DNA from 4 places in the Lysinibacillus sp. FSL K6-0102 genome. Region 4 is predicted to be linked to each of the others. Evidence: riboswitches for the same ligand, from Rfam matches in the RefSeq annotation. Region 4 holds a riboswitch; each other region holds the start of a gene.
The links. Region 4 has a riboswitch for S-adenosylmethionine ahead of NYE73_RS02415 (MetQ/NlpA family ABC transporter substrate-binding protein). Riboswitches for the same ligand answer to the same signal wherever they lie in the genome.
Positions count from the first base shown of each region.

Region 1: it holds a riboswitch for S-adenosylmethionine, as region 4 does, so the genes downstream of both, NYE73_RS19545 (methionine ABC transporter ATP-binding protein) here and NYE73_RS02415 (MetQ/NlpA family ABC transporter substrate-binding protein) in region 4, are expected to answer to the same signal.
Region 2: it holds a riboswitch for S-adenosylmethionine, as region 4 does, so the genes downstream of both, NYE73_RS09330 (YezD family protein) here and NYE73_RS02415 (MetQ/NlpA family ABC transporter substrate-binding protein) in region 4, are expected to answer to the same signal.
Region 3: it holds a riboswitch for S-adenosylmethionine, as region 4 does, so the genes downstream of both, NYE73_RS21645 (bifunctional homocysteine S-methyltransferase/methylenetetrahydrofolate reductase) here and NYE73_RS02415 (MetQ/NlpA family ABC transporter substrate-binding protein) in region 4, are expected to answer to the same signal.

Region 1 covers NZ_JBBOPH010000001.1:3,837,691-3,841,581, forward strand. Annotated here, with positions in the region: gene NYE73_RS19535 (MetQ/NlpA family ABC transporter substrate-binding protein) at 1-480, opposite strand, end outside; gene NYE73_RS19540 (methionine ABC transporter permease) at 549-1,217, opposite strand; gene NYE73_RS19545 (methionine ABC transporter ATP-binding protein) at 1,207-2,235, opposite strand; SAM riboswitch class I at 2,318-2,421, opposite strand; gene NYE73_RS19550 (thioredoxin family protein) at 2,478-2,789, opposite strand; gene NYE73_RS19555 (hypothetical protein) at 2,804-3,145, opposite strand; gene gcvH (glycine cleavage system protein GcvH) at 3,237-3,617, opposite strand; gene NYE73_RS19565 (arsenate reductase family protein) at 3,699-3,891, opposite strand, start outside.
Region 2 covers NZ_JBBOPH010000001.1:1,880,993-1,884,883, reverse strand. Annotated here, with positions in the region: gene NYE73_RS09350 (cold-shock protein) at 1-68, shown strand, start outside; gene NYE73_RS09345 (amphi-Trp domain-containing protein) at 214-492, shown strand; gene NYE73_RS09340 (VOC family protein) at 865-1,650, opposite strand; gene NYE73_RS09335 (flavin reductase family protein) at 1,800-2,285, shown strand; gene NYE73_RS09330 (YezD family protein) at 2,376-2,567, opposite strand; SAM riboswitch class I at 2,602-2,697, opposite strand; gene NYE73_RS09325 (DUF418 domain-containing protein) at 2,868-3,891, opposite strand, start outside.
Region 3 covers NZ_JBBOPH010000001.1:4,256,589-4,260,479, reverse strand. Annotated here, with positions in the region: gene NYE73_RS21655 (globin-coupled sensor protein) at 1-25, shown strand, start outside; gene NYE73_RS21650 (protoporphyrinogen oxidase) at 265-1,659, shown strand; SAM riboswitch class I at 1,759-1,859, shown strand; gene NYE73_RS21645 (bifunctional homocysteine S-methyltransferase/methylenetetrahydrofolate reductase) at 1,949-3,796, shown strand; gene metH (methionine synthase) at 3,789-3,891, shown strand, end outside.
Region 4 covers NZ_JBBOPH010000001.1:504,324-508,214, forward strand. Annotated here, with positions in the region: gene NYE73_RS02410 (methionine ABC transporter ATP-binding protein) at 1-661, opposite strand, end outside; gene NYE73_RS02415 (MetQ/NlpA family ABC transporter substrate-binding protein) at 769-1,599, opposite strand; SAM riboswitch class I at 1,688-1,792, opposite strand; gene NYE73_RS02420 (PPC domain-containing DNA-binding protein) at 1,915-2,418, shown strand; gene NYE73_RS02425 (pyridoxal phosphate-dependent aminotransferase) at 2,461-3,630, opposite strand; gene NYE73_RS02430 (carbon-nitrogen family hydrolase) at 3,727-3,891, shown strand, end outside.

The DNA of each region.
Region 1 (3,891 bases), 3.3 Mb from region 4:
CTCTAACAATGACAGCATACGACCATGGTCAGATACTGAGTTAGAAAGTAAAATTGTTGCGCCTTCAGGCAGGTCTTCTAACGTTTTATATTTTTTAGAGTAAATACCGATTGGTTCAATATGAACGCCACCTGCATTAACGAAATCATAGCCATTGTCTTTAATTTGTAGCTCTAAGTAAGGAATGTGCTGGAAATAGTTTGCATCAATATCTTTTGACTCTAAATCTTGGTTTGGTAGAACATAATCTGTATACGTTTCAATTTTAAGGTCTATGCCTTCTTTAGCTAAGATCGGTTTTGCTTTTTCTAAAATAACTGCGTGTGGTGTATTAGAAGCACCTACTTTTAATGTTACGTTTTCTTTGCTATCTGTTTGATCGCCAGATGCTGATTTTTCATCTTCTTTTTTATCTGTACCGCAAGCTGCTAATGCTAGTACAAGTATTGATAAAAATAATCCTGCTAATAACTTTTTCATTTATGACACTCCCTTTTATTTGTTTAAAATATGTTAGCGGTAAAAACCGGAATAACCACTTTTTCTTGCTAGCGTTTATCAATTTTCTCGGTAATTAAATCACCAATCCATTGAATAATAAATACGACTACTAAGATCAAAATAGTTGCCATTAATGTCACATCTTGGCGATTTCGCTGGAAGCCGTCTAAGAAAGCTAAGTTACCAAGACCACCTGCACCAATAATTCCTGCCATCGCTGTATAACCTACAAGAGCAACAGCCGTTACAGTGATACCAGAAATTAAAGCTGGTAATGATTCTGGAACCAATACTTTCCAAATAATTGTAGAAGTTTTTGCTCCCATTGAACGGGCTGCTTCAATCACACCTTTATCAATTTCACGTAACGCAATTAATACCATACGAGCATAAAACGGTGCTGCACCGATAATTAAAGCAGGTAACGCCGCATTGGCACCGCGAATTGTACCTAGTAAAAACTTCGTAAATGGAATTAATAAAATAATTAATACGATAAATGGAATGGAACGGAAAATATTAACGAGTGATCCTGTTAAAAAGTTAACGATTTTATTTGCCCATAACTGATTGGGGCTAGTTAGAAATAGAACAATACCAATGACTAACCCAAGAATAAATGTCACAACCGTTGATATAGCTGTCATGTATAAAGTTTCATACGTAGCTTGCCACATATTTTCCCAGTCTACATTCGGAAAGAGATTAGTTAGCATTTTCAATCACCTCCGTCTGTACTTCCACTGTATTTAAATAACGAAGGGCTTCAGTGACATTTGTCTGAGAGCCATCAATTTGCACAATCAATGTACCATATGCACCATTTTTTGTTTGTGAAATATTTCCGTGAACAATACTTACTTCTACATCAAATTGTTTCACAAGATGTGAGATGACAGGCTGTTCTGTTTTTTCACCAACAAAAATCAATTTGACAAGTTGTCCAGTTGGATAGTTTGTTTTAATTTGTGCTACCGTATCTTGTGTTTCCTTAGTGTCGGTAATTTGAGATACAAACTTCTTAGTAATAGCCGCCTGTGGGGCTTGGAAGACTTGTAATACCTCACCACGTTCCACAATTTCGCCTGCCTCCATCACCGCTACACGATGACAAATTTTGCGGATGACATGCATTTCGTGGGTAATCAGGACGATTGTTAAGCCTAAGCGTTCATTTATATCTACGAGTAAATCAAGAATGGCATCCGTTGTTTCAGGGTCAAGTGCGGATGTCGCCTCATCACATAGTAAAACCTCTGGATTATTCGCTAATGCACGTGCAATTCCTACACGCTGCTTTTGTCCCCCGGAAAGCTGGGATGGATATGCCTTATCGCGCCCTTCTAAGCCTACAAGGGCAATTAATTCCTTCACACGCGCTTCACGTTGAGCCTTTGGGAAGCCTGCGATTTCTAAAGGGAATGCAATATTTTCGGCAACTGTTCTTGACCAAAGTAAATTAAAATGCTGGAAAATCATACTTACCTTTTGTCTAGCTGCTCTAAGCTTTTGCCCTTTTATCGATGAAAATTCTTGATTGTTCACCGTTACTGTTCCTGCTGTCGGTTTCTCTAAACCGTTTAATAAACGAATCATGGTACTTTTACCAGCACCACTATAGCCGATAATGCCAAAAATTTCACCTTTATTAATAGTAAGGTTGACGTCTTTGACTGCCGTTAATTCGCCATTTGCTGTTTTGTATTTCTTTGTAATATTTTGAAGCTGGATCATAGCGAATACTCCTTTTCTCATATAGAAAACCCCTTCACTCACAGACAAGTAGAAGGGGTCACGTATGATACGTTAAACCGTTCTCTCATCTTTCAAAGAAAAATCTTTGGGTGATTTGGCACCTTTTCACATTGTGATGGTTGCCGGGCTTCATAGGGCACTTCCCTCCGCCACTCTTCATAAGAGTTCGATATATTTAATGTTTTAATAATATATTTGATACTTTACCACGCTAGTAAAGTTCAGTCAATTGATTTTTTTAACAATTCATATAAAAATGGTACGGATTGAAAAGCATAAATCTTTTCTGTCACTTTTCCGCCATCACTGATGAGTAGACAGGGAACACTTTCAATTTGATGCTCATAAGCTATGTGTTCCAAAAAGTTGATATTTGCTTTACCCATTTGTAGCTGTGGCAGTAATTGCTCAATAATGGACATCATTTTAGATGCCACTGCACACGTTCCACACATCGGTGTATATAAATAAAATGCAGTTTTCTCTCCCGACTGTTTAGCCGCTTCCCACTGCTCTATTGACCATTCTTCCATTTACTCACGCAACCTTACAAAATATATTCATTATGGATTGAAAAATGTGCACGCAGTAAAATCATTGCTAGCACTTTTCTTGGTGTCGTTTCTACTTCCTTGTATGTTGGCATTGTGCGCAGATGCTCAGCCTCTGGATAATGTCTGTCCATTAATGCACGTAGCTTATCACCAGAAGTATCTGCATCAAAAAAAGTAAATAGCTCACAGCCCTCATAGGGATCCAGTAGTTCTTCTAATTGATGCACACCAATTGTACCATTCGTACATAGTATTGTAACATTCTCATTCAAAATAGGCTCAATTTGTAGCTTATCTGAGCGCCCTTCTACTATCAAGCATTTTCCCTCGAACATTACGCCACCTCCATTTAGAGATCCCCACTTATAAGTCATTATATAACAAAAAACGCCGGTAGTTTCCGACGTTTTTCGATTATGGCTTGTCTTATTCAGCGATCATTTCTTCGTATTGCTCTGCTGTCATTAGTTTCTCAACTTCTGATGCGTCAGCAGGCTCAACAACGATCATCCATGCTTTTTCATATGGTGATTCATTAACGAATTCTGGGCTATCTTCTAAATCTGCATTTACTTCAACTACAGTACCTGAGATTGGTGCATATAATTCAGAAACAGTTTTTACTGATTCTACGCTACCGAATGGATCATCTGTTTTGATTTCGTCGCCAACTTGTGGAAGCTCAACGAATACGATATCTCCTAATTCAGATTGTGCGAAGTGAGTAATACCAATACGTACTTTTCCATCTTCTACTTTTACCCATTCATGTTCTTCAGAGTATCGTAAGTCTTTAGGTGTGCTCATGCAAAAAACCCCTCCATAAATATGTAATATATTCACTTTCAGTGTGCCATACTTCTCCTATAAATACAAGGTTTAATACGGTTATTTCCAAGCTTGCTCAAAATCTACTTCTTTAAAACCTAAAGTAACTTTTTTTCCATCTGTCACGATGGGACGTTTAATTAACATGCCATCTGAAGCAAGTAGCTCAAGCTGCTCATCCTCCGTCATTTCCGCTAACTTGTCCTTTAAGCCAAGCTCACGATATTTCATGCCTGAGGTATTAAAAAATTTC
Region 2 (3,891 bases), 1.4 Mb from region 4:
AAAAGGTTTCATTTGATGTTGTGGAAGGCAATCGTGGACCCCAAGCATCAAATGTTGTAAAACTATAAGCGTAATGGGACTATCCGTGTAGTTCCAGATTAGCAGCGGATTAGGAAATGCATCGTTTCCTTCATCCGCTTTTTGTATTGTTTTATAAGCTGAATGCCCCCTCCATGTTATAATAGAAGTAACAATACGTAAGGAGGGATTTCGATGCAAAAACAAAATAAACCCATGACTGAAGTTATTTTGAAGCATAAAGAACGACAAAGTGTAGCAGAATTTGCAGCAACACTGGAAACGATTGCAAAAAAGCTTAAAGAAAATGGTGAATTCACTTTTGTTCAAGACACAGAGCCAACAGTTGTCAGCCCAAGTGAACAGCTCAAAATCGAATACTCCTATACAAAAAAGGGCGACAAGCATTCATTTGAAATTGAATTTGATTGGTATACAGGTACAGAAACACCGAAAAAAATGACAATTGAATAATAATTGGCAACGAAAATCCACTTCTCTGATGAAGTGGATTTTTCCATATTGTTGAATTAAAGATCATGTCACTAGCTAAAACTTTCTAGCAAGGTGAGGAGGTGATTTCGCTCCAGGGTCTCCTCTGTAACGCTAAATCCACAGGAAAGCAAGTAGCCAGCACCAGAAATTCTATTGATGGTTTTGTTTTTCAATACTTATGTAAAAAGGCAGAAGCAAAAGTGTTTCAGCCCATAAAAATACCGAGCTATCCACTAAAACGCTTACGAAGTGTTTCGGAATAGTTCGGTTTTTCTAGTTATCATGTTTGTTAATTTAAAGATTATTCGGCTTAATGAAGGTCCCAGTTAGTTATGGCCCAGCCTTTTCTCCTTATCGATTTATCCAATAAAAAGCACCAGGGCAAACTAAAGTTTCCTTTGTTCGTTTAGGATCCTTTAATGTAACACCAAATGGTCCCTCTTTGACATGACCAAGTGTCATTGTCATCGCGCTCTCTTCCTCATAGAAATCTAAGCGCATATTCGGTAGCTGTAGTGACAAATACTGCTCATATTGCGTAGGCACTGGTAGCTGTAACACCTCTTGCCACAGCTTAACTGTTGCCTGCATGTCCTTGACGTAGAATTGGACGGATTCCATCGTTATAGCCTGTTTGACATCAATGGCACCACTTGCCTTTAATTGAACCAAACGTTCTTCATCTTCCTCCGCCCATTCAATCAAAAATGGAAAATCAATTGGCAGATCTGGCTTACCAAAATGCAGTAGCTTCCATTCTACCACAGTGCCATCTGGTCTTGTTCTGCTACATGCATCTGGTCCATATACTTCATAGCCCAATGCTCGCAAGCGTCGACCCTCTTCCTCAATATTTTTTGTGCGCAGAGCAATTCGAGAAAATCCCTGGCGCTCTTGATCACGTTTAAACGTATAATGTAGGGAATATGGGTATTGTGCCGCTTGCTCAAATAAATCACGATCATAGATAGCAATTTGTTCAATATAGCTTAAGCCAAAGTAGCTTAACGTATTATAAGTCCCCCACATCGTGTGCTGCCCACCATTCACTGTATGGACATTTCGTTTATTGAAGAAAACCTTTATATTTTCTGGTGATTCCACTTGATGAACCAAATGATCAAAATATAAAGTCATGGCCATTCCCCTTTCTTTCCCCATTACCTTTACCTGTATGTTTGATTAGTTTAAAATTTACTCAAGAAAAGGAGTTACTAGTAGGATATGAAAAAAAGTTTCGTTTACCTACAAACTCCGTTCACTAATTTCATAAAGAGGTGATTTGAATGACAGATTTAGTAGCTGCTTTTAAATTGGCATTAGGTAATTATCCTACAGGCGTAACAGTTGTCACGACATGTCATGACACAAAACCGATTGGCTTAACCGTCAATTCCTTTGCATCTGTTTCAATCGACCCGCTCCTTATTTTGTGGTCACTCGATAAAAAATCTCAGCTCCATCCTTATTTCACGACTGCGCCAAATTTTGCGGTCAATATTTTAGCGAGTGATCAAGAGCATTTATGTACACTATTTGCCAGTAAAATCCCTGATCGCTTTGCACAAGCAAAATGGTCAACTTCCTCTTTAGGACTACCGATTTTACATGATACAGCAGCTAATTTACAATGTAAAACATTTCAGCAAATCGATGCTGGCGACCATACCATTTTTATTGGGCAGGTCGTAGACATTACAAATGCTCAAAAAGAGCCTTTGCTTTATCATCGCCGTCATATCGGTCCCATACCAAAAAGCTTTTATAGCTAGTCTTTACACAAAAAAAGGGCCACTTGTAAGCACAGGAAATCCTTCATGCTTATAGGTGGCCGTTTGACATAAGTTCTACTGAAATCATTGTTATTTTTTCTGCGGAAATCTCTGCTTTTCAAGCCTATTAATTTGCACAATCACACCATCTTGAATCGTAATATGCACTTCACCAAATTCAAGATTTTGAATCGCCTTCGCAATTGCCTCTAGTTTCTTATCATCTACTTTTACTGACTGAGCCATACGATACACCCCTTCTTTTTTATCCTTATTGTTCATAAAGAGGCCAACGCATCAAACTGATTGATAGCCCCTCCTATCTCTCAGACACCATCTGTTGGATTTGGCACCTGTTGTTCGGTTGCCGAGGCTTCATTGGGCCAAGTCCCTCCACCTCTCTTGATAAGAGTACTGCGTTTCTTGAAAATAATTCTATAATTCTGCTATAGGAATGTCAATACAAAATATTAGAAAACCTAGTTGAATACTATGCAATATGTCGTTTAGATTAAAAGACTCCCTAAACCTAAAGTATTTTATGCCTAGTCAGTGAGAAATAGATGGCAATCCATTAATTTATTACAAGCTCCATTTCCTCATCATGAATTCAAGTGGGCCTCGATGATGTTTAGTCCTCCACCATACAGAAACAACGACACATCCTAAAAAATAACAGCAGGCATACAGCATGGAAAAAGCAAGTGTTTGGTTCTCCAGCTTTTGGCAAATAATTAGTATTCCAATGCCTATAACAACATGGCCAACATAATGCGTTAAAGACATTTGTCCTGTTAATATGAAAGATTGAATAACTTTATTTTTACATGTCTCTACAAGATAGATGGAGCCAACAATGATAACAATAGCCGAAGCCGAATTAGATAGGACATACATCATATTCGGTGGAATCGGTCCTGTATCAAATAAATACAATGCACTCTCTACATCTAATAAATGAATGGTTGTCATCTTAATGAATAACGTTGAACAAGTCTCAGTCATGATGACTAACAATAAACCTATCACCAGTAAGTTTTTTCTTAATGTATGATTTGTTAAATCTAATGTGCCCACTACCATACCTATCAGAAAGAAGCAAATCCAGGGGAATAGTGGATGATAGCCATTAAACATCAAATTTCTTATAAATCCTGCTGGTGTCCAAAAATCAAGATACTCTAGTAGCACATATGTTGGATGCCAACCAGCAAGGTAACTAAATTGAATTTGAAGCCATTGTGAAAGGATAAGGATGGCACCAATTATGAAGATCATCATTTTCTTGGATTGGGCAATCAACCAAGCAGCAACAAACATATACACGCCATAATAATGTAAGATATCTCCTGTCCAGCCGATTGCATATAATATTATCCCTATCGTAAATAACAAAAGCGCCCTCTTCCACAAAGTAAGTCGATTTTGACGAAGAAGGATTGGGTCCTTACTCTCTCTAGCCTGACGAGTCATTAAGGCTGTCCCTATTCCTGCTAGCATGACAAATACGGCCGAAGCACGTCCCTCGAAAAGATGTTGGAAGGCAATTAACCATGTTGAACCATTCGTTGTAGAACCTGTTATGACGCCAAAATTGACAATGAAC
Region 3 (3,891 bases), 3.8 Mb from region 4:
CTTTGCGCAAAATTTAAAAGGATAGACTACTAACATTTACATTCTATTTTTCATATTTTTAGACGTAATAAACACTATAGTACCTATTTAAATGTTTGTTGTGAAGTTATCGCTATAGAGGATCAATTTTATAGAGATTCAGAAAGTAAGAGCTATTTCACTGATGAAATAGCTCTATTTTTGCTAAATTTGTAAAGGGTTTACGTAATTTTCAATGAAAAAAGGATTATACTGTAGAAAGAATGAATAATAGGGGCGGTTATGATGAAAACAGTTGTTGTTTTAGGCGGCGGTATTACAGGACTATGTACAATGCATTATTTGCAACGTCAAGTGAAGGAACATAATTTAAATGTTCGTCTAGTGCTTATAGAAAAAAATACATATTTAGGAGGCAAATTATATTCAGCACATGAACAAGGTTTCATCATGGAAACGGGTGCTGATTCTATTGTAGCCCGTCATCAAGGCGTTATGGAACTCGTGCAGGAGCTTGATTTTGAGGCGGAATTAGTTTACAACGAAACAGGTATTTCTTATATTTATACGAATAATGAGTTACATGCTATTCCGGCAGATTCAACTTTCGGAATACCGATGAGTGTAGCATCCTTAGAGGAAAGTACACTTATTTCCGAGCAGGGAAAAAAAGAAGCGTTGAAGGATTTAACATTGCCAAACAATGGCTTCACAAAGGAAAGTTCAATTGGTGAATTTTTAACTTACTATTTAGGAGAGGAACTGGTGAAAAACCAAATTGCACCAGTCCTTGCAGGTGTTTATTCGGGAGATTTACATCAGCTTTCTATTGGCTCTACTTTACCGTATTTAATTGATTATAAGAATGATTTTGGAAGTATTATTAAAGGCTTTGATGCGAATCGTGAGCAATTTGTTAAAGCAGCGAACAAAAAATTTATATCCTTTAAAAATGGTTTATCTTCTTTAATTGATCGACTTGAACAAACCTTATCCGATGTAGAAATTATCAAGGGTGTTACTACACTAAATGTTCAAAAACAAGATAAGAACTACACAATTTCCTTAGCTAATGGTGAAATTATTGAGTCAGATTATGTCGTTTTAGCATTACCGAACGATACTGTACAAAATCTGCTACAGGATGAATCTTTAAACCGCTATTTTGACCAATTTACGACAGCGTCAGCGATTACTATCTATTTAGGTTTTGATGTGCCAGACGCTAAATTGCCAGCAGATGGAACGGGCTATATTGTTTCCCATAATTCAGACGTAACTTGTAATGCGGCAACTTGGACTAGTCGTAAATGGAAGCATACATCGAAAGAAAATAAATTACTTGTGCGACTCTTTTATAAGAGCATCAATCCAGCCTATGAGCAACTACGCGCCATGACGGATGAAGAATTGGCAGCAGTTGCTTTAGAAGATGTGAGAAAGAGCCTAGGAATAGAGGAGCAGCCAACCGTTGTGAATGTAACAAAATGGATTGATCAAATGCCTAAATATGATCTAGCGCATCGTGAAGCATTACAAGGATTACTACAAGAATTACATGAGAAATATCCTAATTTATCGATTGCAGGGTGCTCGTATTTTGGCGTAGGTATTGGTGCTTGCATTCAAAACGGGAAAAAAATTGGTGAAGAGCTTGCAAAGGAACTTGCCAATTTCTAAGGTTTTAAGTGGAAAAAAACTTTGTTATGTGAAATAGTCTTGACTCATTCGTCAGTAAACGATATGATTCTTTTAATTATTTAAAAAATTCATACTTAATTCTTATCAAGAGAAGCAGAGGGACTGGCCCATTGAAGCTTCAGCAACCAACTTTATTGTCAGGTGCTAAATCCAGAAGACCGTTGAGTCGAAGATGAGAAGGAACAACAATGATGAATCGTTAAAGCCTTCTTTTTTTATGAAAGAAGGCTTTTTATTATATAGAGACATAGGAAGAGAGGCTAATTTTATGGGATTGCTTGAAAGGTTAAAAACGCATGTATTGACGGCAGACGGTGCAATAGGCACAGTGCTATATGGCTATGGATTGGAGTATTGCCATGAGGAAATGAATGTTCAGAGACCCGAGTTAATTGAAAAGATTCATAGAGAATATATTGCGGCTGGTGCTGACATCATTCAAACGAATACGTACGGTGCAAATGCCATTAAATTAGCTCGCTATGGATTGGAATCACGTGTCCAACAATTTAATGAAGCTGCTATCACCATCGCAAAACGAGCAGCGGCTGATGGCGGTCAATTTGTTTTAGGAACAATTGGTGGTATTCGGGGAATTCGTAAAAGTGATGCAACCTTGGATGAAATATTAGCGACTATTGAAGAACAAGCAAGAGTCTTACTTGCAGGGAATCCAGATGGCCTTTTACTTGAAACTTATTATGATTTTGAAGAATTAACAGCAACCTTAAAGATGCTACGAGAAAAAACAAAATTGCCGATTATTGCACAAGTTTCTATGCATGAGCCCGGTGTTCTACAAAATGGGATGTCTTTAAATAATGCTCTCCATGAGCTTGAAGCTCTAGGTGCTGATATTGTTGGTGTCAATTGTCGACTAGGTCCACACCATACAATTCAGGCATTTGAAGGTGTAGAACTTCCTAATAGGGCATTTATGTCGGCCTATCCAAATGCATCACTTCTGGACTTAGAGGATGGGCGTGTCGTTTATGAATCAGAAGCTGATTATTTTGGTCGAGCGGCTGTTGAATTGCGTGATCAAGGTGTACGTTTAATAGGGGGCTGCTGTGGTACAACACCCAAACATATTGCAGCAGCAAAGAAGTATTTAGAAGAGTTATCACCGGTTCAGGAGAAGCTTGCGAAGCCTAAAAAGATTGAGATTGTTCGGGAAGCGGAGCCAACAAAGTATGAGCCTCTTCATGAAAAAGTTAAACGTGAACGTTCTGTCATAGTAGAGTTGGATACGCCTAGACATTTAGAGATTGATGGGTTCCTTGAAGGAGCAAAGCAATTATATGATGCAGGTGCAGATGTAGTTATGATGGCAGACAATTCATTGGCCTCTCCACGTATTAGCAATATTGCAATGGGCGCATTGTTGAAGAGCTCACATGGTGTACGCCCACTAACTCATATTACATGTCGAGACCGTAATTTAATTGGTCTACAATCTCATTTAATGGGGTTAAATGCTTTAGGTATTCATGATGTGTTGGCCGTTACGGGTGATCCAACAAAAGTAGGAGATTTCCCAGGTGCGACAAGTGTTTATGATGTATCTTCCATGGAGCTAATCCAATTAATTAAGCAATTAAATGAAGGGGTCTCTTTCTCAGGTAAGCCACTTCGTAAAAAAGCAAATTTTTCAGTTGCTGCTGCATTTAATCCAAACGTCCGTGTGTTAGATCGTGCTGTGACACGCTTGGAGAAGAAAATTGAGCATGGGGCAGACTACTTCATTTCTCAACCAGTATATACGATAGAGAAAATTGTAGAGATTTATGAGGCAACAAAGCATTTACAAGCTCCAATTTACATCGGTATTATGCCTGTTACGAGTTATAAAAGCGCTGAATTTTTACATCATGAAGTGCCAGGTATCAAATTATCTGAAGATGCCTTAACAAGAATGAAAGCATGTGGAGAAGATAAAGAAAAGGCAACATTGGAAGGGATTGCTATTGCCAAAGAATTAGTAGAAGTGGCTACGCAATATTTCAATGGGATTTACCTTATTACACCATTTTTACGTTACGATGTGACACTAGAGTTGATGAAATATATAAAGCAATTGGATGAACAGAAAAAAGGAGTAAGTATACATGGCTAAGCACTCGATTGAAGAGCAACTAGAGAAACGTATTTTAATTCTTGATGGCGCAATGGGAACAATGCTACAAAATGAAAATTTATCAGCAGAGGATT
Region 4 (3,891 bases):
CCACAACTTTCCCTGATTCTAGAACAGAAACCTCATCGCAAATTTTTTGAATTACATTCATTTCATGTGTGATGAGCAGAATCGTAATGCCTAATTCACGATTAATTTTTAACAACAATTCAAGAATGGCTTCCGTTGTCTCAGGATCAAGTGCACTTGTTGCTTCGTCACTAAGTAAAATCTCTGGTTCCTGTGCTAAGGCACGTGCAATAGCCACACGCTGTTTTTGACCACCTGAAAGTTGATTTGGGTAACTATCTAGTTTATCTGTTAAACCGACAATTTCAGCATACTTAGCTACTCGGTTTTTTACTTCCGCCTCTTTATAGCCTAGTAGCTTTAAGGGAACTGCAATATTATTGTAAACTGTTGCTGTTTTTAAGAGATTAAAGTGCTGGAATATCATCCCGATTTTTTGGCGTGTTTGACGTAATTCGTGAAGAGAAAGGGTCGTAATGTCTACATTGTCTATCACTACTTTTCCTGCTGTAGGACGTTCTAGTAGATTAACGCAACGAATGAGTGTACTTTTACCAGCACCACTATAGCCGATTACACCATGAATTTGTCCCTTTTTTACGTGAAGGTTGATGCCATCCACAGCTTTTATGATGCCTTTTTTCGATTTAAATTCTTTTGAGATATTTTGTAATTGAATCATGCGATTGTTTGCTCCTTTCTCAACCTTCTAAAAAGCAAGAATCTGCTCGTCTTCCCATTGGGGAATTTCAGCAGATTCTTCGGCTTTATAGAAGCTTTCTGAACATATTACCAGCTAGGGATTACAGAACCTTTGAATTCCTCTTCGATGAATTGACGCACTTCGTCAGATTGGTAAGCCTCAACGAACTTTTTAATTGTTGGATCATTTTCATTTTCAGCACGTACAACAATATAGTTCACGTATGGAGAATCAGTAGATTCCAATAAAATAGAGTCATCTTTAGGGTTAATGCCAGCCTCTAGTGCAAAGTTTGTATTAATAGCTGCTACATCTACTTCACTAAGTTGTTTAGGAATTTGAGCTGCCTCTAATTCAATGAATTTTAAATTCTTTTTGTTTTCTTCTACATCACGGATCGAGGCTGTTAAGTCTGCACCCTCTTTTAACTTAATATAGCCAGCTTCCTGTAAAACAAAGAGGGCACGTGCTCCATTCGTTGGGTCATTTGGTAAGCCAAACGTTGCACCGTCAGGAATGTCATCAAAGGATTTATATTTTTCTGAGTAGATACCCATTGGATTTAAAATCGTCTTGCCCACTGTTACTAAATCTGTATCATGGTCTTTATTAAATGTATCTAGGAAAGGCTCGTGTTGATAGCTGTTCGCATCAAGATCACCTTCAGCTAAGGATGTATTAGGTAAAACATAGTCAGAAAATGATTTTAGTTCTACTTCTAGCCCATTTTCTTTTGCTACTTTAGCGGCTACTTCTGCAATTTGTTCGTGTGGACCAGAAGTGACGCCTACAACGATTTTCTTTTCATCAATTCCTTCAGCTTGGCTTTTACTATCTTCTTTAGAGCCACAGCCTGCTAAAGCTGCTACTAATGTTAAACTTGCTAAACCTACTAAAAATTTATTTTTCTTTTTCATGAAAATACCTCCAAGATTGTTTTTATCGGTTTTTTGAAAATAAAAAAACTCTCTTACAAATTAAGAGAGGCTCATGAAAAGATGTCCTCTCTTATCTATCAAACGAAGATCGTTTGCAGGATTTAGCACCTTCCTATAAAAAGGAGGTTGCCGAGCTTCATAGGGCCAGTCCCTCAGCTACTCTTGATAAGAGATTTATAATATTTTTTTGTAATTCCGATAGAACTAATATAATTTATAGGGTATAGTAAGTCAATAAATAATTTTTAAATTTTTTATATAATTATAATATTTCGACGCAAAAGAGGGATAACAATGTCTGTAAGAGTTAATTATGGTATAGGTTCATTTGGTAAGGTTATTAGTGCTCGTTTTCTAACGGGAACAGATATCATTGAAGGGATTGAAGCGCTTTGCGAAGAGAATAGCATAGAGTCAGCAACAATTGTAAGCTGTATTGGCAGCTTTCAAAAAAGCAGCTTTGTTTATTTAGTGCCAGATGCAACAGCTCAAATTCAAGTTCGTTTTAGTGATGTGATTGAAAAAGAGGGACCATTAGAATTTATTCAAGGTTCAGGTGTGGTGTGTAAGCGAGATGGTGGATATGAGACACATTTCCATGGTTCTATGAGCGATCAATGGGGTGTTGTATCAGGTGGGCATTTAATAAAAGGGGGCAACCCTGTTATTACTGCTGACATCGTGTTGGCAGAGGTACAAGGGATTCAACATATTCGAAAATGGGATGATGAAACAGGTCATGTTCAATTTTATCCATTAGAAAATGGTTTAGGGCAACCAAGGAAAATTGAAAAATAGTAATAATCCTGTAGCTAGGGATAGCTACAGGATACGACGTCATTATCTTTTAAACAATTGTAATTGCTCGATTCTATGGATTGCTTCACGTAAGCGCTCCTCACTAACCAGCAATCCTACGCGTACATAGCCTTCACCATACTGACCGAAGCCATTACCTGCTGCTACAGCGATATCAGCTTTTTCGAGCAAAAGATCAGCAAACTGTTCACTTGTATAGCCTAATGGTACAGGGAGCCATGCGAAGAAGGAGCCTTTTGGAGCCGTAACATGCCAGCCAATTCTTCGAGCTTCTTCAATGAGTACATTGCGGCGACGCTCATAAGTAGCTCGTAGTTCATCCGCACATTGTTGGGAAGCCGTCAGTGCTACTGCTGCGGCTTGTTGAATGGCAGGGAATTGACTACAAAACAGATGATCCTGAATTAGATTAATAGCAGCAATAATCTCGGCATTCCCTACAGCGAAGCCTATACGCCAGCCAGCCATATTATAGGTTTTCGATAATGTATACATTTCAACTCCTACTTCTTTTGCACCCTTTGCTTGAAGGAAGCTAACTGGTTTATTACCGTCAAATCCTATTGCCCCATAAGCAAAATCATGTGATACGATAATATTGTGCTCCTTCGCAAAGCGAACGGTCTCTTCAAAAAACGCAAGTGATGCTGTACCACCTGTAGGGTTGTTCGGGTAATTTAAGTAAAGAAGCTTTGCTTTTTCTTTCACTTCATCAGGTAATGCATGATAATCAGGTAAGAAATCATTTTCAGCAAAAAGGGGCATTACTTCAAAATTGACGTCTCCTAGTACAACACCTGATAGGTAATCTGGATAGCCAGGATCTGGTAAGAGCATCGTGTCACCAGGGTTTAACACAGCTAAAGGTAGCTCAACTAGACCAATTTTTGTTCCACCAAGAATCGCTACCTCTGTATCTGGATTTAGTTCTACCTGATATTCACGTTGATAAAAGTCCGCAGCAGCTTGGCGTAATTCAGCGAGACCTCTAAATGGTGAATATTTGTGGTTTTGAGGATTTTCAGCTGCTTCCTGTAATGCTTGAATGATGTGAATAGGCGTTGGCTGATCGGGATTTCCTTGCCCAAGGTTAATGACATCACGCCCTTCTTCTAGAGCCAAGTTTACTTTTTGAACGAGTGCTGCAAAAAATTGAGTGGGTAGTTGCTGTAGTTTTTTAGAGAATTCCATGCATGATCACCTTTTTCAGAATATAATAATTATTATTGAAGAATATGAAGCAAATAGTATTACTTTTTCTGATAATTGTCTAGAGGAGGAATAGAGATGAAAATCGGTTGTATTCAATTAAATGTTGGCTTTGGCAAAGTTGAAGAAAATTTTGAACGTGCCGAGGATAAGATTCGTGAAGCTGCAAAAAATGGGGCAGAAATCATAGTGTTACCTGAAATGTGGAATACAGGCTATGCTTTAGAGAAACTGCCTGAGCTA